Regions from separate parts of the Aquipuribacter aurantiacus genome, predicted to be linked through region 3. Evidence: riboswitches for the same ligand, from Rfam matches in the RefSeq annotation. Region 3 holds a riboswitch; each other region holds the start of a gene.
What was found. A riboswitch is a leader RNA that binds a small molecule or an ion and turns the genes downstream of it on or off. The one in region 3 is predicted to bind S-adenosylmethionine.
Positions count from the first base shown of each region.

Region 1: it holds a riboswitch for S-adenosylmethionine, as region 3 does, so the genes downstream of both, ACR80Q_RS08170 (flavin reductase family protein) here and ACR80Q_RS12995 (methionine ABC transporter ATP-binding protein) in region 3, are expected to answer to the same signal.
Region 2: it holds a riboswitch for S-adenosylmethionine, as region 3 does, so the genes downstream of both, ACR80Q_RS10875 (bifunctional o-acetylhomoserine/o-acetylserine sulfhydrylase) here and ACR80Q_RS12995 (methionine ABC transporter ATP-binding protein) in region 3, are expected to answer to the same signal.

Region 1 is NZ_JBPKAO010000004.1:318,226-325,384, reverse strand. It holds gene ACR80Q_RS08200 (NADH-quinone oxidoreductase subunit A) at 46-405, opposite strand; gene ACR80Q_RS08195 (geranylgeranyl reductase family protein) at 584-1,915, opposite strand; gene ACR80Q_RS08190 (demethylmenaquinone methyltransferase) at 2,159-2,806, opposite strand; gene ACR80Q_RS08185 (isochorismate synthase) at 2,929-4,233, shown strand; partial or broken gene ACR80Q_RS08180 (DivIVA domain-containing protein) at 4,310-4,411, shown strand; partial or broken gene ACR80Q_RS08175 (DivIVA domain-containing protein) at 4,436-4,564, shown strand; SAM riboswitch class I at 4,664-4,755, shown strand; gene ACR80Q_RS08170 (flavin reductase family protein) at 4,924-5,514, shown strand; gene sfnG (dimethylsulfone monooxygenase SfnG) at 5,511-6,701, shown strand; gene ACR80Q_RS08160 (sugar ABC transporter permease) at 6,772-7,159, opposite strand, start outside.
Region 2 is NZ_JBPKAO010000007.1:16,517-23,675, forward strand. It holds gene ACR80Q_RS10860 (DUF4192 family protein) at 1-1,063, shown strand, start outside; gene ACR80Q_RS10865 (RNA polymerase sigma factor) at 1,252-1,959, shown strand; gene ACR80Q_RS10870 (hypothetical protein) at 1,944-2,510, shown strand; SAM riboswitch class IV at 2,652-2,764, shown strand; gene ACR80Q_RS10875 (bifunctional o-acetylhomoserine/o-acetylserine sulfhydrylase) at 2,804-4,120, shown strand; gene metX (homoserine O-acetyltransferase MetX) at 4,182-5,279, shown strand; gene ACR80Q_RS10885 (NUDIX domain-containing protein) at 5,302-5,781, opposite strand; gene ACR80Q_RS10890 (universal stress protein) at 5,873-6,256, shown strand; gene ACR80Q_RS10895 (HhH-GPD-type base excision DNA repair protein) at 6,256-6,849, shown strand.
Region 3 is NZ_JBPKAO010000009.1:75,998-83,156, reverse strand. It holds gene ACR80Q_RS13010 (M14 family zinc carboxypeptidase) at 1-1,852, shown strand, start outside; gene ACR80Q_RS13005 (MetQ/NlpA family ABC transporter substrate-binding protein) at 2,173-3,024, opposite strand; gene ACR80Q_RS13000 (methionine ABC transporter permease) at 3,119-3,796, opposite strand; gene ACR80Q_RS12995 (methionine ABC transporter ATP-binding protein) at 3,793-4,767, opposite strand; SAM riboswitch class I at 5,071-5,170, opposite strand; gene ACR80Q_RS12990 (PQQ-dependent sugar dehydrogenase) at 5,326-7,159, opposite strand, start outside.

The DNA of each region.
Region 1 (7,159 bases), on a different contig from region 3:
TGCCGGTACGTGCTGGTGCTCAGGACTGGTGCGCGTGCTGGTCCGTCAGTCCCAGTCGAGCCCGCCACGACGCCAGACGTAGGCGTACGCGACGAGGATGGCCCCGACGAACAGCAGGACCTGGACCAGGGCGAACAGCCCCAGCTGGTTGAAGGCGATCGCCCACGGGATCAGGAAGACCGTCTCGATGTCGAAGACGATGAACAGCATGGCGATCAGGTAGAACTTGATCGGCACCCGGCCCCCGCCTGCGGCCTGCGGGGTGGGCTGGATGCCGCACTCGTAGGCCTCGAGCTTGGCCCGGTTGTAGCGCGAGGGACCGGTGAGCGACGTCGCGACGATGGAGAAGGCGGCGAAGCCGACGCCGATCGCCAGCATGATCACCAGCGGCAGATAGGGGCTCACGTGAGGTCTCCTCGTCGGGTCGCGCCTGGGACGCGGCCGTCTCGCGCATGCACGGTCGGCGACATCCTAGGGGTCGCCTCGTGCCGCTCCGAGACCTGGGGCTCGCCCCCCACCAGCACGTTTACGTCACCGGTCGCTGACGAAATGCATCCGTGACCGGCGGTGCGGGGGCGGGGGCTCATGCGAGGCGCGACGCCACCGGGGACAACCGCTCCATCTGCTGGATGACCTTGTCCACCGGGTCGCCACCCGTGTCCTCGTAGAGGTTGGCGAGCAGCTTGAGGACGAACTGCATGAGCAGCGGGCGCGGGAGCCCGTAGCGGGTCGCCGTGGCCATCACCCAGGGGTTGCCGATGATCTTCACGAAGACCCGGCCCAGCGCGTAGTAGGCGCCCATCTCGGCCTCGACGGCCTTGGGGTAGGCCTGCAGAGCGCGCTCGCGGGCGTGCTCCGGCATGGCCATCGCCTGGGCGATCACCCCGGCCGCGATCCGGGAGCTGGCCATGGCGTAGGCGATGCCCTCGCCGTTGAACGGGTTGACCATGCCGCCCGCGTCGCCGACCAGCAGAAGGCCCTTGGTGTAGTGCGGCGTGCGGTTGAAGCCCATCGGCAGGGCCGCGCCCTTGATGGCCATCGTCTGGTTGTCGGGGGTGAAGCCCCAGTCGGCCGGCATCGTCGCGACCCAGCGCTGCAGCAGCTCCTTGTAGTCGACCTTGCCGAAGGCGCTGGAGCTGCTGAGGATGCCGAGCCCGACGTTGCTCGTGCCGTCCCCGACGCCGAACACCCAGCCGTAGCCCGGCAGCAGCGTGGACTGCCCGGGCGGGCCGTCCCACAGCTCGAGCCAGGACTCCAGGTAGTCGTCGTGGGTGCGCGGGGACGTGTAGTACGTCCGCACCGCGACCCCGAGCGGACGGTCGTCGCGCTTGATCAGGCCCATGGCCAGGCTGAGCCGGCTGGAGTTGCCGTCGGCGGCGACGACCAGCCTGGCCCTGACGGTGCCGGTCAGGCCGGTCTTGCGGCCCCGCTCGTCGTGGCGGGCCCAGGTGACGGCCGTGATGCGGCCGGTGGCGTCCAGGACCGGGCCGGTGACCGAGGTCTGCTCGAACAGCTGCGCGCCCTCCCGCTGCGCGGTCCGGGCCAGCACCTCGTCGAGGTCGGCGCGGGGGCGGACCAGGCCGTAGCTGGGCACCCCGGTGAGCTCGGGCCAGTCCAGCTGCAGCCGCTGGCCGCCACCGATGATGCGGAGGCCCTTGTTGCGGATCCAGCCGTCCTCCTCGCGGTGCTGCACGCCGAGGGCGACGAGCTCCTTGACCCCGCGCGGGGTCAGCCCGTCGCCGCAGACCTTCTCGCGCGGGAAGGCCGTCTTCTCCAGCAGCACCACGTGCAGGCCGGTCCGGGCGAGGTAGGCCGCGGCCGTCGCGCCGGCGGGGCCCGCGCCGACCACGACGACGTCGGCCTCCGCGGGGACGTCGTCGACCGCGGTGACGGGCTGTTCGGTCAGGGTGCTCACGCGTGGACCTCCAGGGACATGCGCACCGGACTTGTGCACGTGTTCACAAGGGTACGACGGGGCCGGCCGCCCCGCCGGACGGGTGGCCCGGGCCGGCGGGCCGGGCGGGCCGGGCGGGCCGGGCGGGCCGGGCGGGGGTGGCACACGCAGGTGATGTGATCGGGGGGGTGGAGCGGCCGGATCACGACCAGTCCGTGTGCCACCCGTCGGTCAGGACGGCCGGACCGGTGCGGGCCCGCCGGGTCAGGGGCGGACGGCGCGGTGCAGGGCGACGATGCCGGCGCTGGCGTCGCGCCAGGTGACCTGGCTCCAGCCGGCCGCCCGGATCCGTTCGGCGAGCGCCTGCTGGTCGGGCCAGGCCTGGATCGACTCGGCCAGGTAGTCGTAGGCCTCCGGGTTGGACGAGGCCACGCGCGACACCGCGGGCAGCACCCGCAGCAGGTAGCGGTCGTAGACGGCCCGGAACGGCTTCCAGGTGGGGTGGCTGAACTCGCAGACGACGAGGCGGCCACCGGGACGCACGACCCGCAGCATCTCGGCCAGCCCGGCGTCGGGGTCGACCACGTTGCGCAGGCCGAAGGAGATGGTCGCGGCGTCGAACGAGGCGTCGGCGAACGGCAGCCGGGTTGCGTCACCGGCCAGGAACGACATGTCCGGTCGACGACGCCGGCCGACCTGGAGCATGCCGAGGGAGAAGTCGCAGGCCACCGCCCGCACCCCCGCGTCGGCGAACGGCTCGGTCGACGTCCCGGTGCCGGCGGCCAGGTCGAGGACCCGCTCGCCGTGGCGGGCGTCCAGGTCGCGCATCACCATGCGACGCCAGCGGCGGTCGGAGCCGAGCGACAGCACGGTGTTCGTCAGGTCGTACCGCTCGGCGACCCCGTCGAACATCGACGAGACCTCGTCGGGACGCTTGTCCAGCTGGGCGCGGACCGGGGTGTCGGGCACCTGCAGATCGTCCCACGACGCCCGGGGCGCGGGCACGACCGGTGGCGACCTACCCTGTGATCACGATGTCGAGCACCATGGCAGACCACGCCGAGCCGGCCGCCCGTCCTGGCGCCCGGCTCGTGTCACGCACCGTCGAGATCGACGACCCCGGCCCGTTGCTGGAGCTGCTGCCCCCCGGGCAGGCCCCGTTGTCCTGGGTGCGGCGCGGCGAGGGTCTCGTGGGCTGGGGCGAGACCGCCCGGGTGAGCACGACCGGCCCCGACCGGTTCGCCGCCGCCGAGCGGCGGTGGCAGCGGCTGCTGGCCGGCGCCGTGGTCCGCGACGACGTGGGCCTGCGGGGCACCGGTCCGGTGGCCTTCGGGTCGTTCGCGTTCGCCGACGGCTCGCCCAGCACCAGCCAGCTCGTCGTCCCGGCGACGGTCGTCGGGCACCGGGACGGGCGCTGGTGGCTGACGAGGACCACCCTCACCGACGGCAACACCGACGGCGTGATCCCGGGACCGGTCGACGGGCCGCCGCCCGTGGCGCCCGCCCCACCACGACCGGGCCCGGTCGCGTTCGCCGACGGCGCGGTGAGCAGCGCCGCCTGGGAGGCACTGGTGGAGGCCGCCGTCCGCCGCATCGAGGCCGGCGAGGTGGCCAAGGTCGTCCTGGCCCGGGACCTGCTGGCCCGCACCGGGTCCCCCCTGGACCCGCGCGCGCTGCTGCGGCGCCTGGCGGACGCCTACCCCTCCACCTGGACGTTCAGCGTCGACGGACTGGTGGGCGCCACCCCGGAGATGCTCGTCCGCACGCAGATGCGGCTGGTCGCCTCGCGCGTGCTGGCCGGGACCATCCGCCGCACCGGTGACGACGCCCACGACCTGGCCCTGGCGGCGTCGCTGGCCCGGTCGAGCAAGGACCTGGGCGAGCACGAGTACGCCGTCCGCAGCGTGGTCGAGGCCATCACCCCCTTCTGCGCCGGCACCAACGTCCCGGAGTCGCCGTTCGTGCTGCACCTGGCCAACGTCATGCACCTGGCCACCGACGTCACCGGCGTCCTGCGCGACGACGTGTCGAGCCTGCACCTGGCGGCCGCCCTGCACCCCTCGGCCGCGGTCTGCGGGACGCCGACGACGGCCGCGGCCGCCCTCATCGCCGAGCTGGAGGGCATGGACCGCGGTCGCTACGCCGGGCCGGTGGGCTGGCTGGACGCGGCGGGCGACGGCGAGTGGGGCATCGCGCTGCGGTGCGGCCAGCTCGACCCGGACGGCCACGAGATCCGCCTGTTCGCGGGCTGCGGCATCGTCGAGGGGTCGGACCCGGCCGCCGAGCTCGCGGAGTCGACCGCCAAGTTCGTGCCGATGCGCGACGCCCTGGCCGGCTGAGCCGAACGGATGGGACCGGGCACCGTCGGGCCCGTCCCGCCGCCCCACCCGGCCGTGGCGCGAGAGGATCGGGGCCATGACCCTGACCGTGGACGCCGTCCGCAGCCGGACGTTCACGACGACCAAGTGGCGTGAGGGCTACGCCGCCGACGAGGTGGACGCGTTCCTCGACCGGGTCGCCGACGCGCTGCAGCAGGTCCACGTGGGCCGACCCACGACCCTCACCGCGGAGGAGGTGGTGGCCGTCCGGTTCGCCCCGACCAAGTTCCGCACCGGCTACGACCAGGACGAGGTCGACGACTTCCTCGACGAGGTCGTGCTGACCCTGCGCGGGGACGGCTGACCCGACCGGCACGACCGCCGTCCCAGACGCCGAGACGGATCGACCGGGACCTGGACAGGACCCGCCCGGTCTGCCACCTTCGTCCTGCAACCATCCAGAGCGACCGAGAGACCTGGCTCGTAGACGTCGCAGCAACCCCCGGCAACGGGTGCGGGTGCTTCCGCCAGGACCGATGGAGGAGCAACCGATGTTCAGCACCCCTCTCGTGCGTCGACGTGCCGTCGACCTGCTGCACACCTGCTCCGCGGTCTGTCCGTCCTGAGCCGACCACCTCGCTCGGACCTGCACCGGACCACCTGACCGCACGAGCCCGGGCCGCCACGGCGCCCGGGACCAAGGAGCTCACCGTGACCACCACCCCCGCCTGGGGTGGACCCGCGGTGGACCTTCGGCGCGCGTTCCGGCTCGACGCCTCCAGCGTCTGGGTCGTGACGTCCGCGCACGAGGGCTCACCCGTCGGGTTCACCGCCGTGTCCGTCGCCTCGGTGTCGATCTCGCCGCCGTTGCTGTCGTTCAACGTGTCCCGCACCTCCTCCAGCCTGGGCACGCTGCTGCGCTCGGGCCGCTACGCCGCCCACCTGCTGTCAGCGGACCAGGAGGACGTCGCACGCCGGTTCGCCGCCGACGCCTCCCGGCGCTTCACCGAGGAGACCACCTGGTCCTGGGCCGACGACGGCCTGCCCCACGTCCACGGGACGGTGACCCGGGTGTCGGGGGCCGTGCTGCGACTCGTCGACGCCGGGGACTCCCTCGTCGTCCTCGGGGAGGTCCACGACGTCCGCGACGACCTCGACCTCCCCGGACCCGCCGACCCCCACCTCGCCCGGGGCGGGTACGGCGTCCGGCCGGCCCACCGGTCCGGGCCGCTGGTCCACCACGACGGCCGCTACACCCGTACCGCGGCGCCCGCCGCACAGCTGACCGGAGCCGTCGCATGAGCACACCGTCTTCGCGTCCCGACGCCCCCTCCGAGCCGCTGCGCTTCGCCTACTGGGTGCCCAACGTGTCCGGCGGGCTCGTGGTGTCGACGCTGCCGCAGCGCACCGAGCACTCCCCCGCCTACAACGTCGACACCGCCCGGGCGGCCGAGGCCGCGGGTTTCGACTACGCCCTCACCCAGGTCCGCTACGGCGCCTCCTACGGGGCGGACTCCCAGCACGAGTCGACCTCGTTCTCGCTGGCGCTGCTGCTGGCCACCGAGCGGCTGACGGTCATCGCGGCCGTCCACCCGTACTTCTGGCCGCCGACCGTCCTGGCCAAGTGGGCCGCCACGGCCCAGGAGCTGACGGGCGGACGCCTCGCGCTCAACGTCGTGTCGGGCTGGTTCAAGGGTGAGGCCCTCAGCCTGGGCGCGACCTGGCTGGAGCACGGCGAGCGCTACCGGCAGTCGGAGGAGTTCATCGACGTGCTGCGCGGGGCGTGGACCACGGACGACTTCACCTACCGCGGGGACTACTTCCGGACCCGGGACCTGACGTTCCGACCACGACCGGACGTGCTGCCGGAGATCTTCCAGGGCGGCAACTCGACCGACGCCCGGCACATGGCCGGGCGGGCCAGCGACTGGTACCTCATGAACGGGGCCGGGTTCGACGCGGTCGCCGAGCAGGTCTCGGAGGTGGGTGGGTACGCCGCGGCCGCCGACCGACGGGTGCGGTTCGGCCTGAACGGCTTCGCGGTGGTCCGCGACACCGAGGCCGAGGCCCGGCAGGTCGTCGAGGACATCGTCGCCCACGCCGACGTGGCCAAGGTCGAGGGGTTCCGCGACGCCGTGCAGCAGGCCGGGAGCAGCACGCGCGACGGCAGGGGCATGTGGGCCGACAGCGACCTCACGGACCTGGTGCAGTACAACGACGGGTTCCGGACCGGGCTGATCGGCACCCCGGAGCAGGTCGCCCGGCGGGTGCTGGCCTACCGGCTCATCGGCGTCGACCTGCTGCTGCTGGGGTTCCTGCACGTCCGGGAGGAGGTGCAGGCCTTCGGCGAGCGGGTCATCCCGCTGGTGCGCGAGCTCGAGCGCGAGGTCGCGGCGGTGGCCGACCCGGTGGCCCACCTGGGGCTGGAGACCGAGCTCGCGCACGCCCTGGGCGCCGCGCGGCAGCCGGGGGTCGTCGTCCCCGCTTAATCGGCCCGACCCGGTCCTGGGGGCCGCGGACGGGGGCGCCGCCCCGGGTCCTGACCGGTGCGGGGTCGCCCTACTTGACCGAGCCCGCCGTCAGCCCGGAGACGATGTACTTCTGCAGCCACTGGAACAGCAGCACGGGCGGGATGGTGCCGAGCAGCGCCCCGGCCGCGAAGAAGCCCCAGTTGGCGTTCAGCTGGCTGCTGACCAGCTGGTAGAGCCCGACGGCGAGGGTCTGCGACTCCGGGGCCGTGAGCAGGATGCTGGCGACGAGGAACTCGTTGAGCGTGGTGATGAACGCGAGCAGCACGACCACGGCCAGGACCGGGGCGGACAGCGGCAGCACCATGGTGAAGAACACCCGGGCGTGACCCGCCCCGTCCACCTTCATGGCCTCGTCGAGCTCCTTGGGGATGGTGTCGAAGAACCCCTTGATGAGGAACGTGCTCACCCCGAGGGCG
Region 2 (7,159 bases), on a different contig from region 3:
CCTGCAACGGGTGCTGCTGCGCAACGGCTGCAGCACGTCGCTGCTGCTGGTCTACACCGCGCAGGACCCCGACGACCTGCCGACCGGGTGGGCCGACGCGCTCCTCGGGGCCGCCCTGCCGGTCCGTGGGGCCGGTGACCCGGCCGACAGCCACCCGGACGACGGAGACCCGGCGGACGGCGACCCGGACGACGAGGAGGTCGTCGACGGAGCACCGGGACGGCTCGGGGTGCTCGACGTGCTCGTCGTGGGTCCCTCGCGGTTCCGGTCGGTGCTGTGCGAGGACCGGGCCTGCTGCCCGCCGCAGGGGACGCCCGTCACCGAGGCGCGCCACCACCCCGTCGCGGCCGGCTTCGTGCTGGCCGGTCGCAACCCCGCGACGGACCGGGACTCCGTCGCCCCCGAGGGCACCGTGACCCAGGCCGAGCGGGCCCGGGCGCTGGCCGCAGCGCGGTCGGTCGCCCCCACGCCCGCATCGACGCCCGCATCGACGCCCGCCCCCACGCCCGCACCGACCGGTGTCACCGACGCCGTGTCGGACCGGTTGCTCGCCCGGTGGGTCGACTGCCTGCCCGAGGGGCCGGACCCCGAGCTCGCAGGCACCCTGGCCGCGGCGTGGTGGGTCAGCCCCGCGCTGCGGGACGCCTGCCTGGCCGTCCTGCTGCCCGGGGGGTCGCTGCGCCCGGCCGGGCCGGCCCCGGTCGCGCCGACGTCCTCCGCGGCCCTCGCGGCGCGGCGGGACAGGGCGGGGGCGCGTCTGCACGAGGTGCTGACCGACCCCGCCTGCGCCCGGGCCACCCGGGTGGGCTCACCGGTGCTGCGTCGCATGGCCGCGCTCACCTCCGGGCCCGAGCGGGCGACGGTGCTGGCCGCGCACGCCTGGCTCTGCTGGGCGGCGGGCGAGGGGACCGCGGCCGGGGTGCTGGCGGAACGGGCGCTGCTGGGCGGGGACGACGAGCCCCTGGCCGCGCTGGTCCTGCGGTGCCTCGACCACGGCCTCGGGGCGCCGTGGACGTCCTCGGCCCGGGGCAGGGCGGCCGGGCCGCCGCGTCGGTGGTCATGATGCTGCGGCGGGTATCAACCGCCGGCCATGACCGCTCCTGCGGTCATGGCTGGAGGCTGGTGGTGGTGATCGGGGAGCGGGTACGGTCCGTCCGCACCCGTCCTACGTCGGCAGCCTGTCCAGCGACGGAGCCGCCGAGCACCCAGCGCGTACCCGACGAGACCCGTCGGCGTCCGTCAGGAGGTCCGATGGTCAGCAACCGCACCGTCCCCCCTGCGGGTACGGCCGGTACCGCGGCCGTGCCGGGGGCGCGGGACGCCACGGCGCGACGCCCCGGTGACGCGCTACCGGACCTGGCCGTGGTGCCGGCGCCACCCGGGCCCAGGCGGCACGAGCTCGCGGACCGCTCCGCGGCGCTGTTCCGTGCCTGGTGCGACGGGGACAACCGCGCCAGCGCCGAGCTGGTCACCCTGCTGACCCCCACCCTGTGGCACACCGCCCGGGCCTACCGGGTCGACCACGCCACCGCCGAGGACGTCGTGCAGAACGCCTGGATGGCGCTGGCGCGTCGGCGGGACCAGGTCCGGGACCCGCAGGCGGTCCTGGCCTGGCTGCTGGTGACCGTGCGCCGGGACGCGGCCCGCACGGCCGCGGGCGCGCGGGTCGCCGTCGCCGACCCCGAGCCGCTCCTGGCGGTCAGCCCCGACCCGTCCCCCGGTCCCGCGGCCACGGTCATCGACGACGACCGGGCCCGGCGGCTGTGGTCGGCGGTCGGGAGGCTGTCGGAGCGCTGCCAGCGGCTGCTGCGCGTGGTGGCCTTCTCCGACCGGCCCGACTACGCGTCGCTGTCGGTCGACCTGGGCATGCCCATGGGCAGCATCGGCCCCACCCGGGGCCGGTGCCTCAAGAAGCTGCGGGAGCACCTGGGCGAGGAGTCGCAGTGGACGACGACGTGAACCGCGCCGATGGCCGGCCGGACCGGGCGGGGGACGCCGGGGACCGCGTCGCCGAGCAGCGCGGCGGGGAGCACGAGCCGGCCGCGGCGTCGTCGTTGGCGGCCGAGCTGCGCCAGATGTGGCAGCAGCTGGACCCGGTGCCGTCGGGGCTGTCGGAGCGGGTGGTCTTCTCGCTGGAGGTGGAGGCGTTCACCGGCATCGACCTCGACCTGGAGCTCGAGCTGATGCGACTGCAGCAGACCCAGTCCACCGGGGTCGGCGCCCGCGGCGACGACGAGGTGCGCACCGTCACCTTCGGCAGCGAGTCGATGACCGTCATGCTCGCCATCAGCGACGTCGAGGGCGGGCACCGGATCGACGGCTGGGTCGCGCCCGGCGGCCGGCGGGGGATCGAGGTCCGCACCGCCGCCGGGGCCAGCCGGGAGGAGTGCGACGAGACGGGACGGTTCGCGCTCGCCTTCGTGCCCCCGGGGCACTTCCAGCTCGTCCTGGTCGGCGACGACCCGGGCGACGCGCAGCGCGCGGTCGTCACCCCCGCGCTGACCCTGTGACCCCGGCCGTCCCGGCCCTCGCGGTCGGCCCGCTCGTCGCGGTCGGCCCGCTCGAGGCCACGCACGCGGCGGGTGACCCGTCCGGGTTCCGTCATCCGGACGCCTGGCGGCCTGCCGACCCCGTGTCGTAGGCTCCGCGCAGGTCATGAGCACCAGCGTCAAGCCCCGGCTCGCTGGTCGGCAACCCTCCTCCGCGGTGGGGTGCCCCGGGTGAGGACCTGGCCGTCACCGATCGGTGACGGCAAGCGCGGGCCCGCTCGGCGGGCCCCGGTGACCACGGAGGTCCACCCCTGATGAACGACGCCTGGTCCTTCGAGACCCGTCAGATCCACGCCGGCCAGCAGCCCGACCCCACCACGGGAGCCCGGGCGCTGCCGATCTACGCCACCACCTCCTACGCCTTCACCAGCACGGAGCACGCGGAGAACCTCTTCGCGCTCAAGGAGTTCGGGAACATCTACACCCGGATCATGAACCCGACGCAGGACGCCGTCGAGCAGCGCATCGCCAGCCTCGAGGGCGGGGTCGGAGCGCTCCTGCTGGCCAGCGGCCAGGCCGCCGAGACCGTCGCGCTGCTCAACGTCGCGGAGGCGGGCGACCACATCGTGTCCAGCCCCCGCCTCTACGGCGGCACGTACAACCTGCTCCACTACACGTTCCCCAAGCTGGGCATCCAGGTGTCGTTCGTGGAGGACCCCGACGACCTGGACAGCTGGCGCGCCGCGGTACGGCCGAACACCAAGGCGTTCTTCGGCGAGACGATCTCCAACCCGTACCAGGACGTCCTCGACATCGAGGGGGTCGCGACCGTCGCGCACGAGGCGGGTGTCCCGCTGGTCGTGGACAACACGGTCGCCACGCCCTACCTGATCCGGCCCCTGGAGTGGGGCGCGGACGTCGTCGTGCACTCGGCGACCAAGTTCCTCGGCGGGCACGGCACCGCGGTGGCGGGCGCCATCGTCGACGGCGGCCGCTTCGACTACACCACCCAGCCCGAGCGGTTCCCGGGCTTCAACACCCCGGACCCCAGCTACAACGGCCTGGTCTACGGCCGTGACCTGGGCGTCGGCAGCCCGCTCGGCGCCAACCTGTCCTACGTCCTCAAGGCGCGGGTCCAGCTGCTGCGTGACATGGGCTCCGCCGTCAGCCCGTTCAACGCGTTCCTCGTCGCCCAGGGCATCGAGACGCTGAGCCTGCGCATGGAGCGGCACGTCGACAACGCCCGTGCCGTCGCCGCCTGGTTGCAGGACCGCGACGAGGTGCAGCGCGTGGCCTACGCGAGCCTGCCCGGCAGCCCGTGGTTCGACCGGGCGCAGAAGTACGCCCCGCGTGGTTCCGGGTCGGTGCTCGCCTTCGAGATCGCCGGGGGGGTCGAGGCCGGGCGTCGTTTCGTCGAGGCGCTCGAGCTGCACAGCCACGTCGCCAACATCGGCGACGTGCGCAGCCTGGTCATCCACCCCGCGTCGACCACGCACAGCCAGCTGAGCGAGGCGGAGCAGGCGGCCAGCGGGGTCACGCCCGGACTGGTCCGGCTGTCGGTCGGGCTGGAGCACCTCGACGACATCCTCGCGGACCTCGAGGCGGGCTTCCGGGCGGCCAAGGGCGCCTGAGGTGAGGTCATGGCGGGACGGAGACCCCCTCGGCGGGCGCACGGTCGTCGGGGTCGGGGCGGTGGGCACGGAGTCCGGGACGGTGCTGCCTGACGTCCGGGTGTCCTACGAGAGCTGGGGCACCCCGCGGACCGGGCCGGACGGGACGGTCGAGAACGCGGTGCTCGTGCTGCACGCACTCACCGGCGACTCCCACGTCGTCGGACCGGCCGGGCCCGCCCACCCCTCGCCCGGCTGGTGGGGCGGTGTCGTCGGCGACGGCCTGGCGCTGGACACCCGGCGCTGGTTCGTCGTGGCCCCCAACGTCCTGGGCGGCTGCCAGGGCACGACCGGCCCCGGCAGCCTGGCCCCGGACGGCCGGGCCTGGGGGAGCCGGTTCCCGCGCATCAGCATCCGCGACCAGGTCGCGGTGGAGGCCCTGCTGGCCGACCGGCTCGGCGTCCGGCGCTGGGCCATGGTCACCGGCGGGTCCATGGGGGGGATGCGCGCGCTGGAGTGGGCCGTGGGCCACCCCGGGCGGGTCGCCTCCGTCGCGGTGCTCGCCAGCACGGCGGTGGCCAGCGGGGACCAGATCGCGTGGTGCGCGCCCCAGGTCGCCGCCATCACCTCCGACCCCGGCTGGCACGGCGGTGACTACTACGACCGACCGGGCCCCGGACCGGTCGACGGGCTGGGGGTGGCACGCCGCATCGCCCACGTGACCTACCGCTCGCGGTGGGAGATGGACACCCGCTTCGGTCGCGACCCGCAGCCGGGCGAGGACCCGGACCTCGACGGTCGCTACGCCGTCGAGTCCTACCTGGACCACCAGGCCGGCAAGCTGGCCGGCCGCTTCGACGCCGGTTCGTACGTCACGCTGACCCGGTCGATGAACTCCCACGACGTCGGTCGAGGCCGCGGCGGCACCGCCGCGGCCCTGGCGACGGTGAGCGCCCGCACCACCGTCGTCGCCGTCGACTCCGACCGGCTGTACCCGCCGGAGCAGCAGGAGCAGGTCGTCGAGCACGTCCCCGACGCCCGGCTGGAGCTGGTCAGGTCCCGGTACGGCCACGACGGGTTCCTCGTGGAGACGGAGGCCGTGGCCGCGGTCCTGGCCCGGACCCTGGCCGGGGCGGACCACGACCTCAGGCCACGCGACGACGACCGCTGCCGGGCGTAGGGGCGGACGCCTCGGCGCCGCCTCAGCCCGCGGCGGCGCTGCGGACGTGCTCGGACAGCCGCTGCCAGTCCCGCGCCAGCCCGTGGTGCAGCGGCAGGTCGGGGACGAGCGTCACGGGCACCCAGCTGAGGTCGGCGGTCTCGTGGTTGGCGGCGTGCACCCGCGCGTCCTCACCCGCCCGCGCCAGGACGTAGTCGTAGCGCCAGTCGTCGTGGTCGGTGCCGGTCAGCGTCGCCCACACCTGCACGTGCCCGGCGGAGACGCCGACCTCCTCGTTGGCCTCCCGCAGGGCTGCGGCGACGGGGTCCTCGTGGGAGTCCCGGGCGCCCCCCGGCACCGCCCAGGTACCGCCGTCGTGGACCCACGAGGCTCGGTGCTGCAGCAGCACCTCGGCCCCGTCCGCGCCGTCGCGGTAGAGCACCAGGCCCGCCGCGCCGTTCAGCCCCCAGTGTCGCGAGCCGCACCGGCAGCTCACCCACCCGTCCCCGTCACGGCTCGCCACCGTCCCAGCGTACGAGGCCCGGCGGGGACCGTTACGGTGGCACCGGTAGAACCCGTCCGACGAGGGACGGGACCGTCGACCAGGAGGTGCCATGGCCGTCGTGGTGGGCTATCTGCCCAGCCGTGAGGGACGAGCGGCGCTCGCCCACGGGGTGGACGCGGCGGTCCGTCGGAACGTCCGCCTGGTGGTGGTCAGCAGCAAGGAGGACACCGCCGAGGCGGTGGAGGCCGACCTGGCCTCCTTCACCGAGCAGCTGCACGAGCACGGTCTGAGCTACGAGGTGCGGCACCTGCCGCGCAGCAGCGACCCGGCCGACGACCTGCTCGCGGTGGCCGACGAGGTCGAGGCCCACGTCATCGTGATCGGCCTGCGCCGTCGTTCGCCCGTCGGCAAGCTCATCCTCGGCAGCAACGCCCAGCGGATCCTGCTCGACGCGACCTGCCCCGTGCTGGCGGTCAAGGGCGACGGCGGCTGATCGTGGCGGGGCTGCGGCTGACCGGCGACGACCGGGCCGACCACCTGCTGGGCTCCGACCCGTTCGCCCTGCTCGTCGGGATGCTGCTCGACCAGCAGATCCGGATGGAGACCGCGTTCGCGGGCCCGCGGCGGCTCCTGGACCGGATGCCCGGCGCCCCGGAGCGGCTCGACCCGGTCCAGGTCGCGCAGATGGACCCCGAGGAGCTGGGCGCCGCCATGGCGGGTCCCCCCGCCGTGCACCGCTACCACGCCAGCATGGCGCGGCGCCTGCAGGACCTGGCCCGGGCCGTGAGGGACGAGTACGACGGCGACGCCGCCGCGCTGTGGGACACGACCGACGGGGCCGAGCTCCTGCGCCGGGTCAAGGCCCTGCCCGGCTTCGGCGAGCAGAAGGCGCGCATCTTCGTCGCGCTGCTGGGCAAGCAGCTGGCGGTCCGGCCCGAGGGCTGGCGCGAGGCGGCGGGGGAGTACGGCGAGGACGGCGTGCACCGCTCGGTCGCCGACGTCGTGGACGACGACACGCTGAACCAGGTCCGGGACTTCAAGCAGGCTCGCAAGGCCGCGGCCAAGGCCGCCTCCGCGTCCACCTGACGACGGCCCTGCACGGCCCTGCACGCCGTCCCGGCCGGGCCCTCCGCGGGCCCCCGGACGGCGACGAGGCGCGACCCTCCGGCCTGCCGGCGGCCCGGCCGGACCCGCCTCCCGGCGGAACAGGTGACGCCGTCGCGGCGTTGCCGCAGTGGTAGCAGGAGTGAGTGCGCCGTGGGCCACACGCACGGCGACGTGTCGGGCCGGAGGCCACGATGGCACTACAATGGTACTACAATGGTACTCGCTGGTCGTCGCGTTGACGGACGACGCCAGTCCCCCTGACCGTAGTCGACGAAGGGCTGTGCGTGTC
Region 3 (7,159 bases):
CGCGACCCGCGCGAACGCCGCCGGCTACGACCTGAACCGGGACCTGACCATCGTGTCGCAGCCGGAGACGCAGGTCGTCCGCGACCTGATCATCGACACCCAGCCCATCATCACCCTCGACCTGCACGGCTACGTCAACCCGACGCTGCTGCACCCGAGCACGCCGCCGCACAACGTCAACAACGAGTACGACCTGTACATCAAGCACGCGCTGCCCAACGCGGAGAACATCGAGCGCGACCTCGCCGGGCTCGGGTACCCCGAGACGCAGCGGGCCCGGATCCCGTTCCGCGACGACGCCCCGGGCGTGTGGGACGACTTCCCGCCGATCTACGTGCCCAGCTTCGCCATGCTCCAGCACAGCATCCCCTACACGATCGAGGCCCCGCTGAACCCGCGTGGGACGACCCTGACCGAGGCCGAGCGGCAGCGCCGCACCGCCCTCAACACCGACGTGCACGAGGTCGCCATCACGACGTCGCTGGCGTACGTCGAGGACAACCGCCGCCAGGTGATCCACGACCAGGCCGAGGGGTTCCGACGCGGCCTGGCCGGTGAGCCGCAGGTCGACATCCCGGACGGCTTCGTACCCGGGTGGGGCCCGGAGGACAACTACTCCACCGAGTTCCCGCGCTCCTACGTCATCCCCGTCGGTGAGGCGCAGCGTTCGCAGACCGCCGCCGCCCGCCTCGTCGACCTGCTCGTCGACTCCGGCGGCCGGGTCCACGTCGCCGGGAGAGAGTTCACCGCCGACGGCACCCGCTACCCCGCCGGCTCGTACGTCGTCGACCTGCACCAGGGCAAGCGCGGCCTGGTGAACGCCCTGCTGGAACCGGGCGCCGACATCACCGACCGGGTCGACGACCTGTACGCCGGGCCGGCCGCCTGGAGCCAGGGGCTGATCTGGGGCGCCACGGTCGACACGCTGTGGGACGAGCTGCCCGACGCGCAGCTGCGTCCGGTCTGGGACGGCACCGCCCGCGGCACCCTGCCGCGCGGCACCGCCGACCTGCGCCTGGACCTGCAGGACCGCTCCGACCTGCTGGCCCTGAACACCCTGCTGGCCGAGGGCGTCGAGGTCCACCAGATCGCCGACGGCTCGGTCGTGCTGCCGCGCACCACCGCCAACCGGCAGCGCGCCGGTGCGCTGGTCCGCGAGCTCGGCGTCAGCTTCGACGCCGCCCCCGCAGGCTGGAGCGGTGAGCGGCTCGAGCCCGTCACCGTCGGCTACGTCGGCACGGTCGAGGAGCGCGACACCCTGTCCGACCTCGGGTTCACCGCACGCGCGGTGACGGCGGCGACGCTGGCCACCACGCTCACGTCGGAGATCGACGTGCTCTACGTCAACGGCACCCTGAACGTCGACACCCTGGACGCAGCGAACCGGGCGGCCCTGGACGCGTTCCTGGCCCGTGGCGGCGACGTCGTCGGGCAGGGCACGCCCGGCGCGGCCTTCGCGAACCGCGCGGGGCTGCTCAGCGTCACCGCGACCAGCGGGGCGAGCCTGGCCAGCGGCATCGTGACCGTCGACAACCACTCCGGCGCGGTCGTGGGCGGCGCCCTGCCGCACTCGTTCATCGCGCAGCCGGTGTGGTTCACGAACCTGCCCGAGGGCGTGACGGTGCAGCAGTCCTACGCGGGCGACCCGCTGCTGGCCGGCTGGTGGGCGTCCAACGACGCGGGCACCAACGGCCAGGAGGCCGCGGCGGGGCAGGCCAGCATCGTCAGCGCCGAGACCGGCGCGGGCAACGGCGTCGTGCTCATCGGCACCGACCCGACGTTCCGCACCCACCTCAAGGGTCTGCAGGCGCAGCTCGCCCGCGCCCTGCTGTGGAGCTCGACCGTCGACTGAGGCCCGCGGCACCACCTGCACGCACAGGCGCCCTGCACCGCTGCTGGGGTGCAGGGCGCCTGTCGCGGTCCGAGCGGGTACCGACCAGCGACACGGGAGGCCGCGGGGGCCGGGTCGCGCCGTCGGGCGCGCGTGCCGTGTCGCTGGTCGGTACCCGCTCGGACCGCGACAGGCGCCCTGCACCGCTGCTGGGGGGCAGGGCGCCTGTCGCGGTCCGAACGGGGACCGACCAGCGACACGGCACGCGCGTCCGACGGCGCGACCCGGCCCCCGCGGCCTCCCATGTCGCTGGTCGGTACGCGAACCGCGGACCGGTCGGCTCAGAAGGCCGGCAGGACGTCGCCCTGGGACCAGGTCTCCTCGATGTAGGCCCGGACCTCGTCGGAGCGGAGCAGCTCGTCGAGCAGCACGATCCGCTCGTCGTCGGCGTTGTCGTCACGGCTGGTGAGGAAGTTCGCGTACGGGCTCTCCGCGGCGTCCTCCACCAGCAGCGCGTCCTGCACGCTCAGGCCGGCCTCGAGGAAGTAGTTCCCGTTGAGGATCGCGAGGTCGAAGTCGGCCAGCGAGCGGGGCAGCTGCGCGGGGTCGGTCTCGACGAACTGCAGGTCCTTGGGGTTCTCCTCGATGTCGAAGACGGTGATGTCGCCCTCGACGTCCGGCAGCTCGATGAGGTCGGCCTCGGCCAGCAGGTCCAGCGCGCGGGCCTGGTTGGAGCCGTCGTCGGTGATGCCGACCAGGGCCCCGTCGGGCAGGTCGGCCACGTCGGTGACGGACTCGGAGAACGCGGCGTAGGGCTCGACGTGGACCCCGTCGAAGGCGGTCAGCTCGTAGCCGAAGTCCGCCTCCTGCGCGTCCAGGTACGGCTGGTGCTGGAAGTAGTTGGCGTCGACCTCGTCCTCGGACAGCCACCGGTTGCCGATGGCGTAGTCGTCGAACTCGACGATCTCCAGGTCGAGGCCGGCGTCGGCGGCCAGCTCGGTGTCGACGAAGCTGAGCAGGTCCGCGTGGGGGACGGCGGTGGCCGCGACCCGCAGCGGGCCGTCGGCCGCGGCGCCGGTCGCCTCGGCGTCCGCCCCGTCGTCCGAGCCGCAGGCGGCCAGCGCCAGGACGGACACGGCGGCGAGGGCGCCCAGGCGGGTGGCGGCGGTCAGGGACGGTCGGGTGGTGCGCATGGTGGTCCTCCTGTGGTGGTGGCGTCGACGGTCGCCGGCGCCTGGCTGGGGTGGTGCGGTCGGGTGGGTGGTGCGGTCTGGTGGGTGCCGCGTCTCAGCGGTGGTCGAGACGGCGGGCGAGGTGGTCGCCGAGGGCCTGCAGCAGCTGGACCATGACGACGAGGACGACGACGGTGAGCACCATCACGACGGTGTCGAAGCGGCGGTAGCCGTAGCTGATGGCCAGGAACCCCAGTCCCCCGCCACCCACGGCGCCGGCCATGGCGGAGTACGCGACCAGCGTGATGAGGGTGGTCGTCGTGGCCGCGACGAGGCCGGGCGTGGCCTCGGGCAGGAGCACCTTGGTGACGACCTGCCGCCGGGTGGAGCCGATGACCTCGGCCGCCTCGACGGTGCCGGGGTCGACGTCTCGCAGGGCGGCCTCGACCAGGCGGGCGAAGAACGGGATCGCCCCGATCGCCAGCGGCACGGCTGCCGCGGTCGACCCGACGCTGGTGCCGGTGATCAGCCGGGTCACGGGGATGAGCGCGACCATGAGGATGATGAACGGCAGCGAGCGGGTGACGTTGACGACGGCGCCGACGACGCGGTTGGTGCGGGGCATCGGGCGCAGCCCCCCGGGGCTGCTCGCGTGCAGCAGGACCCCCAGGGGCAGCCCCAGCAGCACGCTGACCAGCCCGGACAGGCCCACCATCCACAGCGTCTGCAGGGTGGCCTCGGTCAGGCCCTGGGTGATGACGGGGCGGGCCAGGGACTCCAGCAGCTCGTTCACGCGACGACCTCTGCCCGGGAGCCGAGCTCGCGCGCGGCCGTGACGATGTCGTGGGCGTCCAGCGTCCCGGGGGCGAGCCGGACCCGGGACAGGTGCGTACCCCCGATGGTCTGCGCACCGCCGGCCACCAGGGCGAGGTCGGCCTCGAGACGTCGTGACAACCGGGAGACCACGGTGGCGGCGGCCTGCTCGCCCACGGTGACGACGTCGACCCAGGGCCCGCTGCCCGTCCCCGGCGTGGGCAGGGGGACGAGCTCCGCGGCCAGCGACGAGCCCTCCAGGCGCACCAGCTCGTCCAGACGGCCCTGCTCGACCACGCGGCCGTCGGCGAGCACCACCACGGAGTCGCAGACCTCCCGCAGCACGGACATCTCGTGGGTGACGACCACGACGGTCAGCCCGAGCCGCTGCCCGACGTCGGTGATGACGCCCAGCACCTCACGGGTGGTCGTCGGGTCCAGCGCCGACGTCGGCTCGTCGCACAGCAGGACGGACGGGTCGTTGGCCAGCGCGCGGGCGATCCCGACGCGCTGCTTCTGCCCGCCGGACAGCTGGGCAGGGTAGGCGTCCTCGCGGCCGGCCAGCCCGACCAGGCCCAGCAGCTCCCGCGAGCGCTCCCGGCGACGGGCCCGCGGCACCCCCGCCACCTCCAGCGGCAGCGCCACGTTGTCCGCGGCGGTGCGGTTGGCCAGCAGGTTCGCGTGCTGGAACACCATGCCGACCCGACGACGCGCCTCGCGCAGACGGCGGTCGTCGAGGGCGGACAGGTCCTCGCCGTCGACCACGACCGATCCCGAGGTCGGCCGCTCCAGCGCGGTGAGGCAGCGCACGAGCGTGCTCTTGCCGGACCCGCTCGGCCCGACCACGCCCGTGACGCTGCCCCGGGCGAACGTGATGTCGACGTCGTCGAGCGCGACGACGGTGCCCTGACGGGTCGGGAACTCCTTGCGCAGGGCGCGGCAGACGATCATGTGGACCTCCGGTGACGTCCTCGCGGGGTGGGCGGGGGCGCGGACGAGCGCGACCGTGGAGCACGTCCCGGGGGTGACCCGGGCGCGCCGACGGTGGCGGGGTGGGTGGGGTGGTGCGTCGCTGCGGGCGCTACCGGGAGCCCGGTGTCGTCGCTGCGACCGGGACGGGCGGGTCACGCCCGTCGGGTCAGTCCCGGCAGCGGGTGGTGGTGGCGCGGCACAGGTCGACGACCAGGCGGCGCGTCAGGACCTCGCCCGAGCAGGCGCAGGTCCGGTGGTGCGAGCGGTGCGGTTCCACGGATTCCTCCATCGGTCCTGGCGGAAGCACCTTCGACTCCCCTCACGGGGGTCGCGGTTGCTGCGGCGTCGACGAGCCAGGTCTCTCGGCCGCTCTGGATGGTGGTCCAACGGTAAGGCATCGCGGCGACGCCGACGGACCACCCCCCGGGGGGCGGGACCCTCGTCGACCTCCGGAGCGCCCCGCGAACGGACGACCGGGCCGCCGGCAGGGATGCCGACGACCCGGTCGTACCCGCCTCGGCGGGGTGGATCAGCTGCTCAGAACGAGAGGCTGGTGAGGAACTCGAAGCTGTCCCGGGCGAACTCGGGGCTCGCGGGAGCCCCGTCCCGCTCGATGACGTAGTAGGACACGTGACCCTCGGCCGCGGCGAGGATGGGCGCCCAGTCGATCTCGCCCTCCCCGACGTCGGTCGGGGTCGCGCGAGCGTCCCCGTTGAGCGTGCCGTCCTTGATGTGCAGCAGCTCGATGCGGTCGGAGTAGGTCTCGATCAGCTCCGCCGTGTCGACCCCCGCGTCCTCGGCCCAGAGGATGTCCAGCTGGAACGTGACGAGCTCGGGGTCCGTGAGCGGCACGAGCGCCTCCCACGCCGAGGTCGTCTCGCCCGTCTCCGGGTTCGTGACCTGGGTGGTGAACTCCCACTCGTGGTTGTGGCCGAAGATCTTGCCGGTGCCGTTGGCCACGGACTGCTCACCGAGGGTGTTCATGGCCTGCGCCGTCGCGACGACGTCGGCGTAGGTGCTGCTCCCGTCGCGAGCGATGCTGGGCGGCGGGAACCCGCCCGAGCCGACGTACTGCTGGCCCACCTCCTTGGCGAAGGCCAGGTTCGCCGCGAACCCGGTCGGCGACACGTTGCCGTGCGAGCTGGGCTGCTGCAGGCCGTAGGAGTCGAGCAGCGCGGACCAGGTCTGCGCGTCACGACCGCCGTAGGTCCCGCCGAAGGGCTCCACGTTCTGGAACCCGATGTCCTCGAGCTCACCGAGGACCGTCTCGATGCCGACCTCACGGACCCAGCTGTTGTAGCTGAACATCTGGATCGAGATCTGGTCGGGCGACAGGCAGCGCGACTCGCACTCGAGGGTGCGGACCAGCTCGGAGACGTCGCGGACGAGCAGCTCGTGGTCCGTCCGGTCGAGGAAGCGCTCCAGCTGCTCCACCGCGCGGGTGTCGCGGCCGGCGGCCTCGTGACGCTCGGCCTGGCCGAGGAAGGCCCTCAGCTGGGCTAGGTCCCGCTTCGACACCTCACCGGAGGCGGCGAGCCGCGCCAGGTTGGCCGCGACGTCGGCGTACGACGTCTCGACGAGGATGGTCGCGGCGAAGGTCTCGCTGCGGCCGGCCTCGTCGGTGGCGGTGACGACGACCTGGTGACGCCCCAGGGACAGGTCCCACAGGTCGATGGTGTCGCCGTCGACGACGTCGCCGTCGACCCGGGTCACGACCGAGGCGATCCCGGACGTGGCGTCCGTGGCCTCGACGTCCAGCGTGATGCTGTCCGAGCTGCCGTAGGTCTGACCCGCGGTCACACCGGAGACGGTGAGGACCGGGTCGACCGTGTCGATCGAGATCGTCGTGCTGCCGACCTCGGAGATGTTCCCGGCGGTGTCGATCGCCCGGTACAGGACCGTGGTGACGCCCTCGGCCGTGATGTTGAACGGGTTGATGTTGCCGTTGTTGGCGCGGACGTTGGTCCACGTCGTGCCGTTGTTGACGGAGTACTCGACGCGGGCCAGGGCCCCGTCGTCCGTCGCGGCCAGACGCACCGCGACCGGCTTGGTGGTGAACCAGCCGTTGGCGCCCTGCGGCGCCGCGGGCGTGGTGGTCAGGCTGACCGTGGGCGCCGTGACGTCCGCGGCGCCGTCGCCGATGAACTCGAAGGTGTCGACGTCGACGCCACCGGTGCTGGTGACGTAGATCGTGCCGGTGCCCTCGGGGAACGCGGTGACGTCGCCACCGACCGTGGCCCACGACTCGGAGTCCACGTCGAAGGTGGCGAACGGCTCGGCGTCCAGGGCGTCCCAGCGGAAGGCGAGCTCGCCCTCGCCGCTGGCCCGGACCTCGACCGCGTCGATGCCGAAGAAGTTCACCGGCTCGTAG